Linked DNA regions of Paludibaculum fermentans. Each later gene encodes a partner of the first gene's protein in a complex. Links are inferred from orthologs where the notes say so. Each region holds a gene or a part of one and is shown on either strand. Other genes may lie near its edges. The genes, in order: accD, IRI77_RS23730 and accB.

Region 1 (3,102 bases):
CCAGCTTCTCCAGCAAACGGTGCATCGTAGGCCCCGCCACCCCGTTGCCGGCGTCGAACACCACTTTCACCCGCCGCGAGAACTGGAACTGCCGCGGAATCTCCTCCACATAGGGGGTGATCACGTCTGCCATGTTCAGCGTGCCCTGCCCGACGATAAAATCCTCGTCCCTCAGAATCCGGTAGACCTCCTGGATCTGGGCGCCGTAGATCGTGCCCTTCCCCAGCATCGTCTTGAAACCGTTGTATTCAGAAGGGTTATGCGAACCCGTGATCATCACCCCGGCCTCCGAGCCAAGGTAATGCACTGAATAGTAAAGAACCGGCGTCGGCACCTGGCCCAGATCCGTCACCTGGCACCCGGTGCTCAGCAGTCCCTCCACCAACGCGTCCTTCAACCTCTGGCCGCTCAGGCGGACATCCCGGCCGACGTTGATCCTGGTCGCCCCATTGCGGAGCAGAAAAGTCCCCAGGGCCCGGCCCAGGCCGATCACATCCGGACTCAGCATCTCCACATCGGCGATGCCGCGGATGTCGTACTCACGAAAAATGGTCTGTTTCAGCATGAAGGAGAACTCTTGTCTTTTTATTGTACTTAAACGATAACTTCGAGAAACTTCAGCGTGGATACGGATGCCCCCGCAACATCGTCAGCGCCCTGTAAATCTGTTCGGCCAGAACGGCCCGGGCGAGTTCGTGAGGCATCGTCATCTGGGACAGTGACAGCAGCAGGTCCGCCTTCGGTTTCCACTCCGGCGGCAGCCCATCGTGCCCGCCTATCAGAAATACCACGTCCCGCGCCTCCAACTCCGCTTTGCCCACCAGCGCGGAAAAAGCCTGCGAGTCCATCGGCTTGCCCGCCGGATCCAGAAACACCTTGCGGGCCGTCGTATGGCGCGCGAAGAGATCGAACCTTCCTGGCTGGATCTCTCTCATTTCACAGGCCATATACCGCGATGCCCGCTTCACGAACTCCTGCGCCATGCCGTTCGAGTGCACGTCCCGCGGCTTGCCGATGAAATACAAATACAGCTTCAAGGGGACAGTATCGCCGAGAATGGCAGTTGAGTACACCCGCCCCGACTTGTTACGGTGGTTTGAGGCGGACTGCGCCCACCCATGGACTGGTTCAAACTCCAGAAGAAAGTCACCGCTGTCAAAAGCGAGGAAGAGCGTCACATCCGCACCGAAGGGTTGTGGATCAAGTGTGACGGCTGCCGTCAGATCATCTGGCGCAAAGACCTCGAAGAGACCCTGCAGTGCTGCTCGAAATGCGGTCATCACTTCCGCATTGATGCCCGTACACGCCTGAACTATCTGCTGGACGGCGCCCAGTGGCAGGAACACGACGCCGGCATGATGTCGGCCGACCCGCTGGAATTCGTCGACTCCAAGCCGTACAAAGAGCGCCTGGCCGGCATGCAGAAGAGCCTCGGCATGAAGGATGCCGTCATCTCGGCCACCGGCAAGATCCAGGGCCGCCAGGTCCACGTCTGCGCGATGGAACTCAAATTCATCGGCGGCTCGATGGGCGCGGTCGTCGGCGAGAAGATGACCCGCATGATCGAACGCTCCATCGCCGACAAGTCGCCCTGCATCATCGTCTCGGCCTCCGGCGGCGCCCGCATGCAGGAAGGCGCAATCAGTCTGATGCAGATGGCCAAGATCAGTTCCGCCCTGATGAAACTGGACGAAGCCAGGGTCCCGTACATCAGCCTGCTGACGGATCCCACCACCGGCGGCGTCACCGCCAGTTTCGCCATGCTGGGCGACCTCAATATCGCCGAACCCGGCGCCCAGATCGGCTTTGCCGGTCCGCGTGTCATCGAACAGACCATTCGCCAGAAGCTGCCCGCGGGCTTCCAGCGCTCCGAATTCGTACTTCAGCACGGCTTCCTTGACGCAGTCGTGAAGCGCAGCGAACTCCGTGCCTTCATCGCCCGTTCGCTCGACTTCTTCTGCGGTCCGCTGGCCGCCTGAGAATCGATCCATGAACCCATCCTGGAGACTGCCCGCGCTCCTCCTGCTCAGCGCAGCGCTGGCGCACGCCCAGCCCGCGGCAGCGCCCACTCAGTACGACACGCTCATCCGCAACGGCCGCCTGCTCGATGGCGCCGGTAATCCCTGGTTCCGCGCCGACATCGCGATCAAGGATGGCCGCATCGCCGCCATCGGAGCCCTGCCCGCCGCCACCGCCGCCCGTGTCATTGACGCCCGCAACCGCCTGGTCAGCCCCGGCTTCATCGATGTCCATACGCATGTCGAGGGCGCCGTCGAAAAGGTCCCGCGCGGCGATAACTACCTGCTGGACGGCGTCACCACCATCGTCACCGGCAACTGCGGCGGCTCCGTCGTCAATATGGCCGAGTGGTTCCAGTCCCTCGAAGCCAAAGGCCTCGGCCTCAACCTCGCCTCCCTCATCGGACACAACACCGTCCGCCGCCAGGTGATGGGCACCGAGAACCGTCCCGCCACCCCCGACGAGATCGCCAAGATGAAGGCGCTCATCCACGAGGCCATGCAGGAAGGCGCCGTCGGCTTCTCCACCGGGCTCATCTACATCCCCGGCACCTATTCCAACAGCGACGAAGTCGTCGACCTCGCCCGCGCCGCCGCATCCTACCAGGGCGTCTACGCCTCCCACATGCGCGACGAAGGAGCCAAAATCCTCGACGCCATCAACGAGGCCGCCCGCGTCGGCCAGGAAGCCGGCATGCGCGTCCAGCTCTCCCACTTCAAGATCGACACCCCGCGCCTCTGGGGCATGAGCGACAAGTCCCTCGCGCTGGTCGAGGACTACCGCCGCAAGGGCGTCGACGTCGTCGTCGACCAGTACCCCTACGACCACTCGTCCACCAACCTCGGCATCACCCTGCCCTCCTGGGCCCTCGCCGACGGCCAGGCCAAAATCAAGGAACGCCTCACCACGCCCGGCTCCCGCAAGGAGATCGCCGAGCAGATGGAGCGCATGATCAAGGACCTCGGCCACGCCGACTACAGCTACGCCATCGTCGCCCGTTACACCCCCAACCCCGAGTTCGAAGGCAAAAACATAGTCGACGTCACCAGACTGCGCGGCCAGGAGCCCACCGTCGCCAACCAG
Region 2 (3,114 bases), 1.6 Mb from region 1 along the record:
CCGATAAGGTCGTTAAGTACATCAACGAATGCCGCTCTCTGGGCATTGAGGTGCTGCAGCCCGACGTGAACCAGTCGGACCTGAACTTCACGCCAGTGGGCCGCGACAAGATCCGCTTCGGTTTGGGCGCAGTGAAGAATGTCGGCGTGGGCGCGGTGGAAGCCATTGTGAAGGCTCGCAACGAAGGCGGCGTCTTCAAGTCGCTGGACGACTTCTGTGAACGAGTTGATCTCTCGGCGGTGAATCGCCGCGTGATGGAAAGCCTGATCAAAGCGGGAGCGATGGACAGTCTGAAAGGCTACCGCTCGCAGTTGTTCGCGATCATCGAGGACTGCATCGAATCCGGCCAGCGCGCCCAGAAGGACAAGCTCAGCGGGCAGACTGGTTTGTTCGGCGAGCTCATTGGAGACGACTCTCCCTCTTCTTCGCGCGCACTGCCCAGGCTGAATGACTGGAGTCAGGCGGAGAAGCTGCGCGGCGAAAAAGAGACCATCGGCTTCTACGTCAGCGGCCACCCCCTGGACGAGTATCGGTGGAAAGTGACGGAGCTCACGTCGTACACCACCGAGAATCTGGCGGGCCTCGAAAAAGGCATGGAAATCGCGGTCTGCGGCATCCTGCGCAGCGTGCAGAGGCGGCGCAACAAGGAACAGAAGCCTTGGGCCATCACACAGCTCGAGGACTGGACTGGTTCGGTGGAAGCGTTGTGTTTCGCCACCCGCTACGAGCATCTTCAAAAAGAGATTGAAGAGGACAAAGCGGTGCTGGTGCGTGGCAAGGCGATGCCCGAGGAAGACGGCACGATCAAGCTGAACATCCAGGAGATTATTCCGCTCGAGTTGGCCCGTGTGAATTTCCCTTCGCTGGTCTCCATCCGTGTGCGGCTTTCGGCAACCGGCAACGAGAAAGCCGAAGCGTTGCAAAAGCTGTTCACGACCAAGCCGGGCGAGACCTCAGTGCGGCTGAAGCTGGAGAAGCCGAGAGACTTTGCAGTGACACTTGATGTCACGGCGCGCATCCGTCCGGATAAGGAGTTCAAGGCCGAAATCGAGCGCATCTGCGGACCGGAAGCGCTTGAAGTGATAGCCTCGTAGGAAGCATCTTTATATGAGCGATACTTCGCAAGCACGCATCGCCGATATCGAGCGCGAGATCTCGCAGCTCCAGCTCACCTCCACAGGTGCGCAGGCACAGCTCGCCGATCTCGAGGGCGAACTGAAAGCGCTGCGCGGTGAGCAAGGCGTCAATCTGGCGTGGCAGCGTGTCCAACTTGCTCGCCATCCCAAACGGCCGCACTCGCTGGACTACATCAACCGGCTCGTGCCGGACTTCACGGAAATTCACGGCGATCGATTCTACGGTGAAGATGCGGCCATTGTCGCGGGCTTCGGCACGATGCTCGGCGGCCACCCGGTAATGATGGTCGGCCTGCAGAAGGGCCGTGACACAAAGCAGAAGCTGATCCGCAATTTCGGCATGCCGAAGCCGGAAGGCTACCGCAAGGCGATGCGCGCGATGGAGATGGCGTCTAAGTTCCGGCGTCCGATCATTACTTTCCTCGATACTCCGGGGGCCTATCCGGGCATTGACGCGGAAGAGCGCGGCCAGGCCGAGGCCATTGCCTATAATCTGCGGGAGATGACCCGACTGCAGTCGCCGCTGATTGTGGTGGTGATTGGCGAAGGCGGCAGCGGCGGCGCGCTGGCGCTGGGTGTGGGCAACAAGGTGTTCATGCTGGAGAACGCGGTCTACAGCGTGATCTCTCCGGAAAGCTGCGCGGCCATCATCTATCGCGATTCCACGAAGGGTGCGCTGGCGTCCGCTGCTTTGAAGATCACGGCGAGCGACCTGGTGCGGCAGGGCCTGATCGACGGCATTATCCCCGAGCCGCTTGGCGGCGCGCAGGACGACTACGATCGAGCCGCGCAGTATCTGCACCAGACGCTGGTCGCGGCCATTGACGAACTGGCTCCGATGAGTCCGGACCAATTGATCGAACAGCGGTATCAGAAGTTCCGGCAGATGGGCAGCTTCTTCACGGAGTAGCGACGCTTGAACAAGGGCAAATTTATCCTGATGGGCGTGGTCGCCTTCTTCCTCTTCCTTGGGGTGACGACTTACCTGATGCTGGGCAATCGCAAGAACCGTGTCGAGGTGTGCATGACCTACCAGGGCCGCAACTCGTGCAAGGTCGCCTCCGGAGAATCGAAGGAAGCGGCGTTGCGTACCGCGACGGACACAGCTTGCGCGTTGATTGCCGCGGGCGTGACGGAAACACAACAATGCACGCACGGTGAGCCGGTGAGCGTGCGCTGGCTCGACTAGATGGCGTCTCCGTCTCCAGCGCCGGCGCGCGGTCTGCTCGCCGAGAACGTTCTGCTATTCCACTGGTCCGACGATCTGGTCGCGCACCGCTTGCGGCAGGTGCGGGAGTACGTCCTGGCCCAGTCCCGGCATCTGCATCGCGAGGACTTCATTGTTGTACACCCGCGCGATCTGCACCTGCTCTTTGAGGCCTACGACAGATTCTTCTTCGAGGGCCTGTGCGGCAATGCCCTGGAAGGGCAAAGTCTCAGCTTCCGGCTGTCATCGCGCATGACAAAGACTGGCGGCAAGACGACTCGTTTCACCAGCCGCACAGGCGCGGTCAGCTACGAGATCTCCGTCGCGGTGAACATGTTGTTCGACTCGTTTGAAGAGGACTCGCGTTCCGTCACCGTCTGCGGGATCGAATGCACCAATCGCTTCGCGGGCTTGCAGCGCATCTTCGAACACGAACTCGTGCACCTCATTGAGATGCTCTGTTGGGGCGAGAGCGATTGCTCGGCCGCGCGATTCCAGGGCATCACCGCCCGCCACTTCCGCCACACGGCCCATACGCACAATCTCATCACGCGTCGTGAGCAGGCTGCGGAAGCGGGCATCCGTGTGGGCTCCATGGTCAGCTTCGCCTTCGAAGGCCGCACCTACAAAGGCCGCGTGAATCGCGTGACCAAGCGCGTCACCGTCCTGGTGGAGGATGCGGCGGGACAGCTGTTTTCCGACGGCAAGCGCTATCGCGTCTTCTACGTGCCCATCGGGTCTCTACGCCTAGCGGACCCGGCCTGAGCCGGC
Region 3 (3,139 bases), 7.4 Mb from region 1 along the record:
TGTCGATGGAAGCGCTTTGGAACTCGGGATCGGCCAGGATCTCCTGGTGGAGCGAGATCGAAGTGTGAATGCCCTCGATTACGAACATGTCGAGGGCCCGCTGCATGCGGGCGACCGATTCGGCCCGGTCGCGGCCGTGTGTGATGAGCTTGGCCACCAGCGAGTCGTAATACGGCGGGATGACCCCGTCGTTATAGGCGGCGGTATCCACGCGGACGCCGATGCCGCCCGGCAGGTTTAGCGCCTGGATGCGGCCAGGTGACGGCGTGAACGTGACCGGATGCTCGGCGTTGATCCGGCATTCGAGGGCATGGCCTCTAATCTCGATCGGGCCGCCCAGGATGTCGGAGAGCTTCTCGCCCTGGGCTACGCGGATCTGGGCCTTCACGAGGTCGATGCCCGTGACGAGCTCGGTCACCGGGTGCTCCACCTGGATTCGGGCGTTCACCTCGATGAAGTACAGACTGCCGGTCTCGTCCATCAAAAACTCGACTGTACCGGCGTTGGTGTAGCCGATGGCGGAAAGCGCCTTCTTCAGGGCCGCCGCCGTCTTTTTGCGAAGGGCAGGAGAGACCGCCGAGGAGGGCGCCTCCTCGATCAGCTTCTGGTGGCGGCGCTGGATGGAGCACTCGCGCTCGCCCAGCACTTCCACGTTGCCGTGTTCATCGGCGATGACCTGAAACTCGATGTGGCGCGGCTTCTCGATGAACTTCTCGCAATACATGTCGCCATTCGAGAAGGCGCCCTGTGCCTCATGCTGCGCCTGGGCCAGCAGGCCGGGCAGTTCCTCGGGCGTGCGGACGATGCGCATGCCGCGCCCGCCGCCTCCGGCCGAGGCCTTGAGAATGACGGGATAACCGATCTCGGCGGCAATGGCCAGAGCATGTTCGGGGCTTTCGATGACGCCTTCCGAGCCCGGCAGAATCGGGACGCCATGAGCCTTCATCTTCTCGCGGGCGATCTGCTTCAGGCCCATTGAGCGGGTGACGTCCGGTTCGGGGCCGATGAACTTCAGGCCCGATGCCTTGCAGACCTCGGCGAAGTCGGAGTTCTCGCTCAGGAATCCGTAACCGGGGTGGATGGCGTCAACGTTCGTGATTTCGGCTGCGCTGATGACGGACGGGATGTTCAGGTAGCTGAGCGCGCTCTTGGCTGGACCAATGCAGACGGCTTCGTCAGCAAAGCGGACGTGGAGCGAGTAGCGGTCGGCCTCGGAGTACACGGCCACCGTCTTGATGCCCATGTCCTTGCAGGCGCAGATCACGCGCAAGGCGATCTCTCCGCGGTTGGCGATCAGGACTTTCTGGATCATGAGGGGTGGTTCCCGTTAGTTGGGTTTCACCAGAAACAGAACTTCGCCGTACTCTACCGGTTGGCCATTCTCGACCAAACGCTTGACGATCGTGCCGGAAACTTCTGATTCAATCTCGTTCATCAACTTCATCGACTCGATGATGCAGAGCACCTTGCCGGGTTTGATGGAGTCGCCGACCTTGACGAAGTTATCGGCCCCGGGTGCGCCGGCGGCATAGAATGTGCCGACGATGGGCGATTTGATGGGTTCCAGGGTGGGGTCAGTGAGATCGGGCTCGCCAGGCGCGGCTTGGGCCAAGGGCGCGGCCACGGTCACCTGAGAGAGAGGAGTGGTGGAGTGCACGGGCGCCGGAGGTGCCTGCTGCGTCTGCTGCGGCACATGGATTTCCTGCGTGACGACACCCGCTGTGCGCTTGATCCAGACGCGGTTCTCGCCGCGCTGTACTTCCAGTTCCGCAACTCCCGTGGAGCAAACCGTATGGATCAGTTCACGAATCTCTTCAATGGTCATGATGCGAGTACCACAAATTCCTTTGTCGTCGGCGTGAGCACGTCAACGCCGGTCTCCGTCACCAGGACGGTATCTTCAATCCGTACGCCTCCGAAGTCCTGCACATAAACGCCGGGCTCGATGGTGATCACCATGCCAGGCTGAAGGACCGTCTCCACCTTGGCGCCGATCCTTGGATTCTCGTGAATTTCGAGACCCAGGCCGTGGCCGGTGGAGTGCGTAAAATATCGATCCAGCTTCCGCTTCTTCAACGCATCGCGGGCCGCCGCATCCACCTCGGCGCACGATGCGCCCGGCTTGACGGCGGCGATTGCCTGCAACTGCGCCTCCAGCACGGCCTCATACAAGCCGCGGATGCGGGCGCCCGGTTCGCCCAAGTGGACCACCCGAGTCATATCGCTCGCGTAGCCTTCCAGGCTTGCACCCATGTCTATCAATAGTACCTGATCGTTTTTGAGCTGTTCGGTGGTCGGCTGGGCGTGCGGCAAAGCGGAACGGGCTCCGCAGGCGACGATCGTCTCGAACGCCGGGCCTTCCGCGCCCAGGCGCCGCATGCGGTAGTCGAGTTCGGCGGCGACCTCCAACTCCGTCATGCCGGGCTTCACCTTTTTGAGGGTCTGCGCCAGGGCCTTCGAGTTGACCTGCACGGAGCGCCGGATGGTGTCGATTTCGGCCGCTGATTTGATGGCCCGCAGCGACTCCACCACGCCCTTGACGGGCCGTAGTTTCACGCCTTTGCCGATGATTTTTGCGACTTCCAGCCAGTCGGCGTGAGAGACCTTGTCGGACTCCAGCGCGATGCTGGTCAAGTTGCGCTTTTTGATCTCCGCGGCGACCTCGGGCCACAGCGGCCCACGCACGATGCGGACGGCGCAGTGGGCCTGCTGGCGCGCCTGGATGTCGTAGCGGGGGTCTGTGTAGAGGGTCGCTCCGCGGCCTGAAATCAATAAGATGGCGTTGCTGCCCGTAAAGCCGCTAAGGTAGCGGACATTCGGGAGATGAGTGATGACGGCGGCTGCCGCTTTCTGCTGATCCAGCAGGTGAAGCAGCTTGGCGCACCGGTCACGGCGGGAATCGGGAACACGAGTCAAACCTCTCAATTGTAACATTCACCTGCTGTTGTGTTTCACACCACAAAGGCGAGGTTGTGCCTGGCCGGGGGAAGCGCGCAGAATAGGCGAATGGCGCGTTTTGCCCTCCGCTTCTCCCGTCCTGCTGCTTTCGCTTTCCTGGTGATTGGTGCGCTTGCGCAAGCGGCCGATTTACCCAAGGTCCCTTCGATCGAGCAGTCGTTGAATTTCTCCGCCCCGGGTT

The links.
Region 2: the proteins of accD (region 1) and IRI77_RS23730 are in contact, whole or in part, in a solved structure (PDB 8UXZ), measured with the Escherichia coli proteins. The link is inferred for Paludibaculum fermentans from one-to-one orthologs.
Region 3: the proteins of accD (region 1) and accB are in contact, whole or in part, in a solved structure (PDB 8UXZ), measured with the Escherichia coli proteins. The link is inferred for Paludibaculum fermentans from one-to-one orthologs.

What each region holds. Positions count from the first base shown.
Region 1 is NZ_CP063849.1:7,622,275-7,625,376, reverse strand. What follows is about bases 100-3,048. They hold accD (acetyl-CoA carboxylase, carboxyltransferase subunit beta), read left to right. Parts: upstream 100-1,118; coding sequence 1,119-1,979; downstream 1,980-3,048. Other genes in these bases: IRI77_RS30190 (N-acyl-D-amino-acid deacylase family protein), read left to right, coding at 1,990-3,048; IRI77_RS30200 (23S rRNA (pseudouridine(1915)-N(3))-methyltransferase RlmH), read right to left, coding at 618-1,037; IRI77_RS30205 (phosphomannomutase/phosphoglucomutase), read right to left, coding at 100-565. Outside these bases: more of IRI77_RS30205, read right to left, coding at 1-99; more of IRI77_RS30190, read left to right, coding at 3,049-3,102.
Region 2 is NZ_CP063849.1:6,022,294-6,025,407, reverse strand. What follows is about bases 116-3,076. They hold IRI77_RS23730 (acetyl-CoA carboxylase carboxyltransferase subunit alpha), read left to right. Parts: upstream 116-1,107; coding sequence 1,108-2,046; downstream 2,047-3,076. Other genes in these bases: IRI77_RS23720 (SprT-like family protein), read left to right, coding at 2,326-3,076; IRI77_RS23725 (hypothetical protein), read left to right, coding at 2,053-2,325; dnaE (DNA polymerase III subunit alpha), read left to right, coding at 116-1,094. Also shown: more of dnaE, read left to right, coding at 1-115; more of IRI77_RS23720, read left to right, coding at 3,077-3,108; IRI77_RS23715 (sugar phosphate isomerase/epimerase), read right to left, coding at 3,091-3,114. UniProt on the Escherichia coli protein: Component of the acetyl coenzyme A carboxylase (ACC) complex. First, biotin carboxylase catalyzes the carboxylation of biotin on its carrier protein (BCCP) and then the CO(2) group is transferred by the carboxyltransferase to acetyl-CoA to form malonyl-CoA.
Region 3 is NZ_CP063849.1:269,263-272,401, forward strand. What follows is about bases 77-3,062. They hold accB (acetyl-CoA carboxylase biotin carboxyl carrier protein), read right to left. Parts: upstream 1,826-3,062; coding sequence 1,328-1,825; downstream 77-1,327. Other genes in these bases: accC (acetyl-CoA carboxylase biotin carboxylase subunit), read right to left, coding at 77-1,312; IRI77_RS01025 (M24 family metallopeptidase), read right to left, coding at 1,822-2,916; IRI77_RS01030 (S9 family peptidase), read left to right, coding at 3,007-3,062. Also shown: more of accC, read right to left, coding at 1-76; more of IRI77_RS01030, read left to right, coding at 3,063-3,139. UniProt on the Escherichia coli protein: This protein is a component of the acetyl coenzyme A carboxylase complex; first, biotin carboxylase catalyzes the carboxylation of the carrier protein and then the transcarboxylase transfers the carboxyl group to form malonyl-CoA.